3 regions of the Modestobacter sp. SYSU DS0875 genome follow, and region 1 is predicted to be linked to each of the others. Evidence: predicted binding sites of a transcription regulator. Region 1 holds the regulator's gene; each other region holds the start of a gene.
What was found. Region 1 encodes LexA, which represses DNA repair genes until DNA is damaged. Its sites were predicted from a motif close to TCGAACANNTGTTCGA; they were not measured.
Positions count from the first base shown of each region.

Region 2: the regulator LexA is predicted to act here: its motif matches at 1,954-1,969, upstream of ACI79Y_RS15195 (DUF222 domain-containing protein).
Region 3: the regulator LexA is predicted to act here: its motif matches at 1,914-1,929, upstream of ACI79Y_RS16240 (DUF6504 family protein).

Region 1 covers NZ_JBJHAH010000001.1:60,248-63,513, forward strand. The annotation lists gene ACI79Y_RS00275 (phosphatase PAP2 family protein) at 1-112, shown strand, start outside; gene ACI79Y_RS00280 (hypothetical protein) at 84-1,148, shown strand; gene lexA (transcriptional repressor LexA) at 1,235-2,050, opposite strand; gene ACI79Y_RS00290 (LysM peptidoglycan-binding domain-containing protein) at 2,299-2,841, shown strand; gene nrdR (transcriptional regulator NrdR) at 3,155-3,266, shown strand, end outside.
Region 2 covers NZ_JBJHAH010000026.1:43,895-47,160, reverse strand. The annotation lists gene ACI79Y_RS15200 (Ltp family lipoprotein) at 1-548, shown strand, start outside; gene ACI79Y_RS15195 (DUF222 domain-containing protein) at 653-1,846, opposite strand; gene ACI79Y_RS15190 (YciI family protein) at 2,170-2,577, shown strand; gene ACI79Y_RS15185 (RNA polymerase sigma factor) at 2,574-3,266, shown strand, end outside.
Region 3 covers NZ_JBJHAH010000031.1:4,411-7,676, forward strand. The annotation lists gene ACI79Y_RS16225 (phytoene desaturase family protein) at 1-638, opposite strand, end outside; gene ACI79Y_RS16230 (GNAT family N-acetyltransferase) at 635-1,216, opposite strand; gene ACI79Y_RS16235 (YbaK/EbsC family protein) at 1,213-1,734, opposite strand; gene ACI79Y_RS16240 (DUF6504 family protein) at 2,022-2,345, shown strand; gene ACI79Y_RS16245 (SAV_6107 family HEPN domain-containing protein) at 2,345-2,860, shown strand; gene ACI79Y_RS16250 (DNA polymerase III subunit alpha) at 2,857-3,266, shown strand, end outside.

The DNA of each region.
Region 1 (3,266 bases):
TGCAGTCGTGGGGGCGGCCGTCGGCGTCGTGCTCTTGGGCGTGGTTCATGCACTCGACGCAGTCGTGGTGTCACGCTGGGTCCGTGCCAGAGTGGGCCGGCCGCACGCGTAGCCGCGCCGGCCGCCGTTGCCTGGCGGACGGGGCGCTCCTCGCCCTGCCCGCGGCGGTCCTGCTAGCGGTCCTGCCAGCACCGGCGGCGCTCGCCGAGGAGGCCGCGCCGAGCACGCGCTGCACCATCACCGACGCGCGGCTGCCGGAGATCTCCGGCCTGGCCAGCGCCGGGGAGACGCTCCTGGCGATGAACGACGGTGGTGACCGGGCGGAGGTCCACGTCCTCGACACCACCTGCGCCGTCGCGGAGCTGCGGTCGGGGAGCGTCGACCCGTACGACCCCGAGGACCTCGCCCTGGCCGCGGACGGCACGGTGTGGCTGGCCGACATCGGCGACAACAACGCCGCCCGGGAGACCGTCGCGCTGATCGGGTTGCGCCCCGACGGGGGCACCACGCTGACCCGGCTCACCTACCCGGACGGGGCGCACGATGCCGAGGCGCTGCTGCTGGCGCCCGACGGCACGCCGTACCTGGTGACCAAGGAGGTGCTCGGCTCCTCCGGCGTGTACCGCCCGGATGCGCCACTGGCCGACGGGGCCACGGTGCCGATGACCCGGGTGGTCGGGCTGGGCTTCACCCTGACCGGCACGCCGGGTGGGCCGGTCGGCCGCGCGGGGCAGCTGCTGGTGACCGGGGGCGCGGTGTCGGCGGACGGGCAGCGCATCGCCCTGCGCACCTACACCGACGCCTACGTCTGGCCGCTGACCGGTTCCGACGTGGCCGGCGCGCTGTCCGGCGCGCCGGTCCGGATCGCGCTCCCCGACTCACCGCAGGGCGAGGCGATCACCTTCGCGGCGAACAACCGCGACCTGCTGGTCACCAGCGAGGGGCTGCCGGCGCCGGTGACCCTGGTCCCGGTGCCCGGTGAGCCCGCTCCGGGCACCGCCACCGTTGCGACGCCGGACGCGGGGCCCACCGGTGAGCTCGTGACCGCGGCCCCGGGCGTGCCCCCGGTGACGGCCGGGATCATCGCGGCTGGTGTGGCCACCGTCGTCGTCTGGATCGGGGGCAAGGTCCGCCGCCGGCGGGAGTGACCCCCTGCGGGAGTGACCCCCTGCGGGAGTGACCCCCTGAACCCCGCCTGCGGCGGGGCATGCCCAGCCGCAGGCGGTGGCCGGGGTCAGACCCGGCGCAGCACCGTCACGACCCGGCCGAGGACGGTGGCGTCGTCGCCGGGGATCGGCGCATAGGCGGGGTTGTGCGGCAGCAGCCACACGTGCCCGTCGCGGCGCTTGTACGTCTTCACGGTCGCCTCACCGTCGATCATCGCCGCGACGATCTCGCCGTTCTCGGCGGTGGGTTGCTGGCGGACCACCACCCAGTCGCCGTCGCAGATCGCGGCCTCGACCATCGAGTCACCGGTGACCTTGAGCATGAACAGCGTGCCCTCACCGACCAGTTCGCGGGGCAGCGGGAAGACGTCTTCGACCGCCTGCTCCGCCAGCACCGGGCCACCGGCGGCGATGCGGCCCACCAGCGGCACGTAGGTGGGCGCCGGGGCGCCCGCCTCGTCGACGCCACTGGCCGCACCGGCGGCGGCGAGTGCATCGGCCGAGGCGTCGGCACCGACCGTCGCGCCGTGCTCGCCCGGCAGCCGAACGTCCAGTGCGCGCGGCCGGTTGGGGTCGCGGCGCAGCCACCCCTTGCGCTGCAGCACCGAGAGCTGGTGGGCGACCGAGGAGGCGGAGGAGAGGCCGACGGCCTCGCCGATCTCGCGGACCGAGGGCGGGTAGCCCCGGCGTTCGATGGAGTCGCGGATGACCTCCAGCACCCGGCGCTGGCGCTGGGTGAGCCCGTCGCCGGCCTCGCTGCGGTCGGGGAACTCGCGCACGGCCGCGCCGCCGGTGTCCTCGGTGGCCTCCGCCGCCTGCCCGGCCGGGCGCCTGCGTCGGCTCGACCCCTTGCGCTCGTCCGCCGTCCGGCCGTCGACCGCCATGTGTCCTCCTCGTCCGGCTGCGCGCGCAGCTGCCCGGTGGCATCCCGCCTGCCGGGGCGGGGTGGGACGCCGTCGTGGTCTCCCTGCGCACGGTAGCGGCTCGGCGGCTGCGGTTCAAACACGTGTTCGAACACCCGCCGTGTCGGTGCGCTCCTGTCGGTGGCGTGCGGTAGACATCGCACAGACGTTCGAATCGAACAGGCGTTCGAGATCGCACCCGAGGGGTGCCTGCTGTGAGGAGTGCACCGATGGTCATCGCCGAGTACCCGGACACCACCGTCGCCCCGCTCCGCCCGCCGCTCCGGCTGGTCCCGCCGGCGCCCGTCGCGCGGATGGGGTCCGCGGGGCGGGTCGGACCCCGCCCGGCCCGGCGTCCACCGGTGCGTCCCGGTGGGCGGCCGGGGCCCTCGTCGGGGGTCGCGGTGGCGCGGCCCGTCCGTGGTGGCGACTGTGGCCCGCCCCGGGCTGCCGCTCCGTGCCCGTCGGCCGGGGAGTGGGCGGAGCTGCCGCTGCGACTCACCCGCCGCGGCCGGCGCGCGGTGGCGGCACTGTCGGTGGCGGTCGGCCTGGGGGTGGCGGTGGGCACGCTCGCGGTGGTCGCCGACGGGGAGCCCGCGCTGCAGCTGGCCGGCGCCGGCACGGTGGTGGTCCAGCCCGGCGACACGCTCTGGTCGATCGCCGGTGACCTGGCGCCGGACGAGGACCGGCGCGCGGTTGTCGACGCGATCCTCGATCGCAACGACCTCGAGGACGTCGTGCTGCAGCCCGGTCAGGTGCTCGAGCTGCCCTGATGAGGTGCGCCGGGCCCGTCGCCACGGGCCCCGGCTGTGACGCGTGGGTGCGCGAGCGGCGGGCGGGTCAGCTGCGGAACACGACACGCACGACAGGGCTTGCACACCTGTAGGGGTGGCCGTACGGTTCCACCACAACATCTAGTGCTTACACGGGTGTAAGTCGTCCACAGCCGTTCCACACGTTCTCCCCGGGCCATCCACCGGATGTCCCCGGAGCAGTCCACAGGAGCGGTCCACGGGTCGGTGTCCCACGGTGTCACAGCACCGCGGTGATCCCGGCCGCGACACCTCGGGAGGAGGTGGACCGACAGTGCGTTGCCCCTTCTGCCACAACCCCGACAGCCGCGTCATCGACTCGCGCGAGACCGACGAGGGCGCGACCACCCGGCGGCGGCGTTCGTGCCCCGGCTGCGGGCGGCGGT
Region 2 (3,266 bases), on a different contig from region 1:
TGCTGCTGATCGGCATCGGGATCGGAGCCGCGGGTGGCGGTACGCGCACCAGCACGGTGGCCGACGCCGCCCCGGTCACCGCGACGGCGCGGGCGACCACGACGGTCACCGCCACTCCACCGGCGCCGTCCCCGGCGACCGTGACCGTGACGGCGACGCCTCCGGCCGCCGCCACCACCGAGGCTCCGCAGCCGTCTCCTGCGCCCGCACCGGCACCGGCACCGGCCCCCGCGCCGGCACCAGCTCCGGCGCCCGGGCAGACCGTCAGCCAGAAGAACGCACTGGGATCCGCCAGGGACTACCTGGACTACTCGGCGTTCTCCCGCTCCGGCCTCATCGGGCAGCTGGAGTTCGAGGGCTACTCGACCGTGGACGCCACCTGGGCTGTCGACAACGTGGGCGCGGACTGGAACGCGCAAGCAGCGCAGAAGGCCGAGGAGTACCTCGACTACAGCTCCTTCTCCCGCTCCGGCCTCATCGAGCAGCTGGAGTTCGAGGGCTTCACGCGCGAGCAGGCCGAGTACGGAGTGAGCCAGACGGGCCTCTGATCCGAGGACGTCGCACCATCGGCTGGATCGCGGCGTCGTCGAACGGGGCGCGCACCGGCAGCCGGCCACGGTGGAACCGTGGCCGGCTGCCGGTGGCGAGCAGGTCAGTGGAGAAGCGGGCCGATGAGGATCTCGGTGCCGTCGGGTCGCCAGGTGCGCCATCGGCCGTCGGGTTGTCGCTCGACCCGGAAGCCGTGGTGCACCTTGGTGTGGTGGCGCTCGCACAACAGTGCGGAGTTGTTCAGCGACGTCGCGCCGCCGTGGAGCCAGTGGATCAGGTGGTGCACATCGCACCACCAGGTCGGGGCGCCGCAGCCGGCGAACACGCACCCCTTGTCCCGGCGCTCAACGGCCTTGCGGAGGCCCGGGGTGACCACCCGGTGGTCCCGACCCAGGTCCAACGGCACCCCATCGGGGCCCATCACAATCCGGGAGATGCTCCCGTCGCAGGCCAGGTAGCGGGCCCGGGCGGCGGAGAGGGTCGCCCCGAACCCGGTCTGCGCAGCCCCCGGGCCGGTCGCGTCCTCGACGAGGTCGTCCAGGTCGATCCCGACCACCACGTGCGGCTTCACCGTCCGCAACGTCGGCAGGCCACCGGAGGCGAGCTGGTTGTCGCACAACTGCACCAGCGCATCGGCGTTCTGCTGCGCGCGCGTCCGCTCGTCACCCTTGGGGCGGCTGGCCTGCACGATCGACTCGATCGCCGCCTGCACCTTCTCCCCACCCACCGCATCCAGGTCGAACCGACCGGTGACGCTCCCATCGGCGTGCTTGGCCATCGCGAACCGCCGGCCCTCCGTCGGGTCAGGCTCGGGCCCGTCGGGGTCCAGCGCCTCGATGAACGCGCGCACCGCCACCCCGAGCGAGGCATGCGGCGCCTCCCGCGCCACATCCGCCCACACCTGGTCGAACGCACCCAGATCGATCCCCTGCTCTTGAGCACGCGCCCGCTCTGGTTCCCCCACCGCGCTCGCCACGACGTCGACCTGGGCGGCGGTGACCTCCCCGGCGGCGAACCCCGCCGCCAGCGCCGGCAGGTGCGCCAACGCCCGACCGGCCCGCACCACCCGCGACGCCTCGCCCGCCGACAACCGCCGGTGCCCGATCAGCCACGACCGCATCGACGCCAACCCGTCCCGCTCGGCCGCCTGCGCGAGCTCACAGGCGCGCACCGTGCGGGCCAGCTCCGCCGTCACCCGGTTCTGCAGCCGCACCAGCTCGCCCACCCGGTCCAGCAGCTCACCATCACCGAGCGCGTGCAGGTCCTCGGCCGCCAGCGCGTCCAGCGCGGCCGACAACGGCGACCCGAACAACCCCTCCAGGCCATCGGCGGACAGCTCCGCGACCACGTTCGGCGCAGGAGCGTCCAGCGTGATCGAGTCGCTCACGGACACCTCCTAGCCATTCGAACGTGTGTACGAACACTAGCGCGAGACGAGCGCCGCGACCAGTCGAATCCCCAGGTCAGCTGCCTGTCCACTGATCCATCGAAGGGTCTTGACAGAGCCCGCCCGAGCCGGGCCACACCGGACGACCGCCCCATGTCGAGAACACGCAGCCGGTTCCGTCCCTGGGGTGTCCGCGGCCACGATGGGCCGCACCACCAGCGAGGAGAGCCACGATGGCCAAGTACCTGATGCTCAAGCACTACCGCAGCACGTCGAAGTCGCTCGACTGCGCGCCGATGGACCAGTGGACGCCGGACGAGGTCTCGGCCCACGTCCAGTACATGAACGACTTCGCGGCCAAGCTGGAGGAGACCGGGGAGTTCGTCGACGGCCAGGCGCTCGCGCCCGAGGGCCTGTGGGTGCGGTACGACGGCGAGGGCCGACCGCCGGTCACCGACGGCCCGTTCGCCGAGACCAAGGACCTCATCGCCGGGTGGATGGTGATCGACGTCGACACCCACGAGCGCGCCGTCGAGCTGGCCGGCGAGCTGTCGGCCGCCCCTGGACCGGGCGGGGAGCCGATCCGTGAGTGGCTGGAGCTGCGCCCGTTCCTGGGCGCGCCGCCCACCGTCACCGAGTGACCCCACCGGTGGACGACGTCCTGGTGCGGAGCCTGGTGCCAGGGGTGCTCGGCGTCCTCGTCCGCCGCGGAGCCGACTTCGCGGCGGCCGAGGACGCCGTCCAGGAGGCGCTGGTCGAGGCGGTGCGCACCTGGCCGGCCGATCCGCCGCGGAACCCGCACGCCTGGCTGGTCACGGTGGCCTGGCGCAAGTTCCTCGACGCAACCCGGGCGGAGGCCACGCGCCGCCGCCGGGAGGAGACCGTCGCCGACGAGCCGCCGGCCGGACCGGTGCCCTCGGCCGACGACACGCTGCAGCTGTACTTCCTGTGCGCCCATCCGTCGCTGACGCCGTCGTCGGCGGTGGCGCTCACGCTGCGCGCCGTCGGCGGGCTGACCACCCGGCAGATCGCTGCGGCCTACCTGGTGCCCGAGGCGACGATGGCGCAGCGGATCAGCCGGGCGAAGCGCACCGTCGCCGGCGTCCGGTTCGACGAGTCCGGCGACGTCGTCACCGTGCTGCGCGTCCTGTACCTGGTGTTCAACGAGGGCTACTCCGGGGACGTCGACCTGGCCGCGGAGGCGATCCGACTGACCCGGCAGCTCGCCGCCGCCGTCGACCACCCGGAGGTGGCGGGGCTGCTCGCGCTGATGCTGCTCCACCACGCGCGGCGCGCGGCTCGCACGGCGGCCGACTGCAGCCTGGTGCCG
Region 3 (3,266 bases), on a different contig from region 1:
GCACCGAACCAGGCCAGCGCCGCCTTGAGCCGCTCACTGGTGAACCACCGGTCCAGCAGGGCGTCGCCGGAGCCGAGGAAGTCGGTGGCGATCTCCCCGCCCGGGGTGCGCGGCTGGCCGCGCCGCGGCGCGCCGACGGGCCAGAGGTGCCGGACCAGCCGGCTCATCGCCGGTCGGTCGCCGAACGCCTTGACGACGGCGGTGCTGCGTGGCCCCCAGACCTCGACGAACCGGCGGTAGGCGGCGGCGTCGGCGTCCCCGCAGGCCGCCGCGATCGAGGCGCAGGTGGCGTCCAGGTCGACGGAGAACACCAGCGGGCGGCCGGCGGGACCCGGGTCGCCGGGCGCCGGGGCGGGGGCGAAGCCCCACGGGTCGCAGTCGACGTAGCGCAGCCCGAAGCGCTCGAGCTCCAGCTCCTCGACCACGCCGCTGTGCCGGATGATGACGTGCGCGCTGGAGCCGCGGTCGACCCGCACCCCGGGCCAGCGCTCGACGGTGGAGACCGCGCCGCCGATCACCTCGTCGCGCTCCACCACCTCCACGCGGAGGCCGGCACGGGCCAGGTGGCAGGCGGCGACCAGGCCGTTGTGCCCGGAGCCGATGACGACGGCGTCGACGGCGCTGTCGGTGCCGATCACGCCCTCCGGGCAGCCGGGGTGAGCGGGAGGCGGGCGCCGAGGATGGCGAAGGGCCGGGCGTCGCCGGGGAAGTGGTAGCCGCGGGCCAGGTCGACGAAGCCGTCGGCGTGGTACAGCCGGAACGCCTTGGTGTCGGTGTCCGGGGTGCTCAGCAGCGCGGCCGGGTAGGGCAGGCCGGCCACCAGTGCGTGCAGCAGCTGGCGGCCGATGCCCCGGCTCTGGTGCTCGGGCAGCACGTGCAGCTCGCACACCTCGAAGGCGCCGGGCAGCCACTGCTTGGCGGTGCGCCGGTCCAGCGCGTTGCGCACCTGGTCGTGCCACCACTGGCCCGGCTCGACCAGGTAGCCGTAGCCGAAGCCGACCAGCTGCTCGGCGCCGTCGGCACCCTCGGCGAACGCGCCGACGGCGCGGAAGCCGGGGCGCTCGGTGTGCTGGACGGCGTAGCCGTAGCGGCCGGCGACGACGGACTCGCCGTAGCCCATCGCCGCGCCGTAGACGGCGAGCGCCTCGTGCAGGTGCTCGCGCAGCCAGCCGGCCGGGAGCTCGGTGACCCGGGTGGCGGGGGTGGTGCCGGTCATCGGAGGCCCTCCTGGGGGACCGCGGGCCCGGGGCCGACCTCGGCGGCCGTGCCGGCGGTGAGCTGCAGCAGCTCGTCGTAGGTGGTGGGGAAGACGGCGTGCGGGTGGCCGGCCGCGGCCCACACCGTGGGGTACCGGGCGAGCTCGACGTCGACCAGGGTGCCGATCGGCGCCGGGTGCCCGACCGGGGCGACCCCGCCGATGGCCTGGCCGGTGTGCTCGCGGACGAACGCCGGGGTCGCCCGGGCGAGCGACGGCACGCCGAGCAGGTCGGCCACCAGTGCCTCGTCGACCCGGTGCGCGCCGCTGGTCAGCACCAGCACCGGGTGCCCGCCGGCGTCGAACACCAGGCTGTTGGCGATCGCGCCGACCGGGACGTCGAGCGCGGCGGCGGCGGCCGCGGCCGTGCGGGCGCTGTCGGGCAGCAGGCGGACCTCGCCCGGGGCGCCGGCGGCGCGCAGCACTCGCACGACCTCGGCGACCCGGGGGTGGTGCGGGGTCTCCTCCGCTGCGGTCATGCCGGCGATCCTCCCACCGCCGGCCGGGACGTGCGCCACCGGTGATCAGCCGCCGGTGGCGGCCCGGGCGCACCGTTCGGTCGGGTGTGGCACTCGGGTGCAGCCGCTGTAACGACACGGGCAGGACACGCCCGTTCCGGCTTGACGCCCCTCGACGGGTCCGGTCTACTCGTCGGTGTTCGAACACCTGTTCGAACACTGGTCGCACACCCTGTCCGGCGCCCTCCGGGGGCGCTTCCCCGCCGGACGGGCGCGCGGCCGGTGGGGGCGAGAGGCGGGAGTCTGTCATGAGCCGGGTGCTCGTCGGGGCCGGTGGCCGCGTCGGTGAAGAGGTCCAGGTCGAGCGGGGAGCCGAGGGGCCGGCGCAGTTCTGGCGCGGCTCGACCCGCTACGTGGTGGGGGAGCTGCTCGACTCCTGGGTGGAGACCTCGCCCTGGTGGCAGACCCTCACCGGGCAGGGGGGCGCGTCGGCGGAGCTGGTGGCCACCCGCCAGGTGTGGCGGGTGGAGGCGGTCCGGGCGGGGCGGTCCCGGATGAGCTTCGCCGGGGTCTTCGACCTGTCCTGGGAGCCGGCGGACAACCAGTGGCTGCTCGTCCGGGTGCACGACTGATGGGCGCCGCCCGGGCCCTCCCGGCCGCCGCCGACGGGCAGCTCCCGTTGCTCCCGCCGCTGCCGGCCGCCGCCGCCCAGCTGCTCGGTCAGGCCCACCGCGGGCTGGCCGAGGCCGCCAGCAGCCCCGATGCGGCCTGGCGGTACGCGACCGCTCACCTGGCCGCCCTGCGTGCCGCGGCGGCCGTGCTGGCCGCCCGCACCCGGCCCGAGGCCGGGCGGCGCCGTCCGCGCAGCGCCTGGGTGCTGATCGGTCAGGTCGCCCCCGAGCTGACGGAGTGGGCGGCGTTCTTCGCCGCCGGGGCGGCCAAGCGCGCCGCCGCCGAGGCGGGGCTCTCGCACGCGGTCACCGAACGGGAGGCCGACGACCTCGTCCGGGACGTCGGCACGTTCCTCGGCGTCGTCGAGACCACGATCAGCCGCCCGGCACCGGCGGCGCCCGCACGCCTGCGCGCGGTCGACCCCGGCTCCCGCCGGCGCGACCCGGGTCGTCCCGGCTCCGGCCCCGCCTCGTGAGCGACCCCTTCGTCCACCTGCACGTCGCCTCCGGGTACTCGATGCGCCACGGCGCCAACCACCCGGCCGACCTGGTGGCCCGGGCCGCCGAGCACGGCATGGGGGCGCTCGCGCTGACCGACCGCGATGGCCTCTACGGCGCGGTCAAGTTCGCGCTGGCCTGCCGGTCGGCCGGCATCCGGCCGCTGTTCGGCGTCGACCTCGCCGTCGACCCCGTCGCCGGCGGCGAGCCGGGGGAGACCGGGCGGGTCCGCTCGGCGGAGCTGCACCGGGCGCAGCACCCCGCGGGCCGCCGGTCGCCGGCCCGCGGCGGAGCCAGCGTCGACCCCCGGCTGCCCCGGGTCACCTTCCTGGCCCGCGACGGCGCCGGCTGGCGCTCGCTGTGCCGGCTGACCAGCGCCACCCA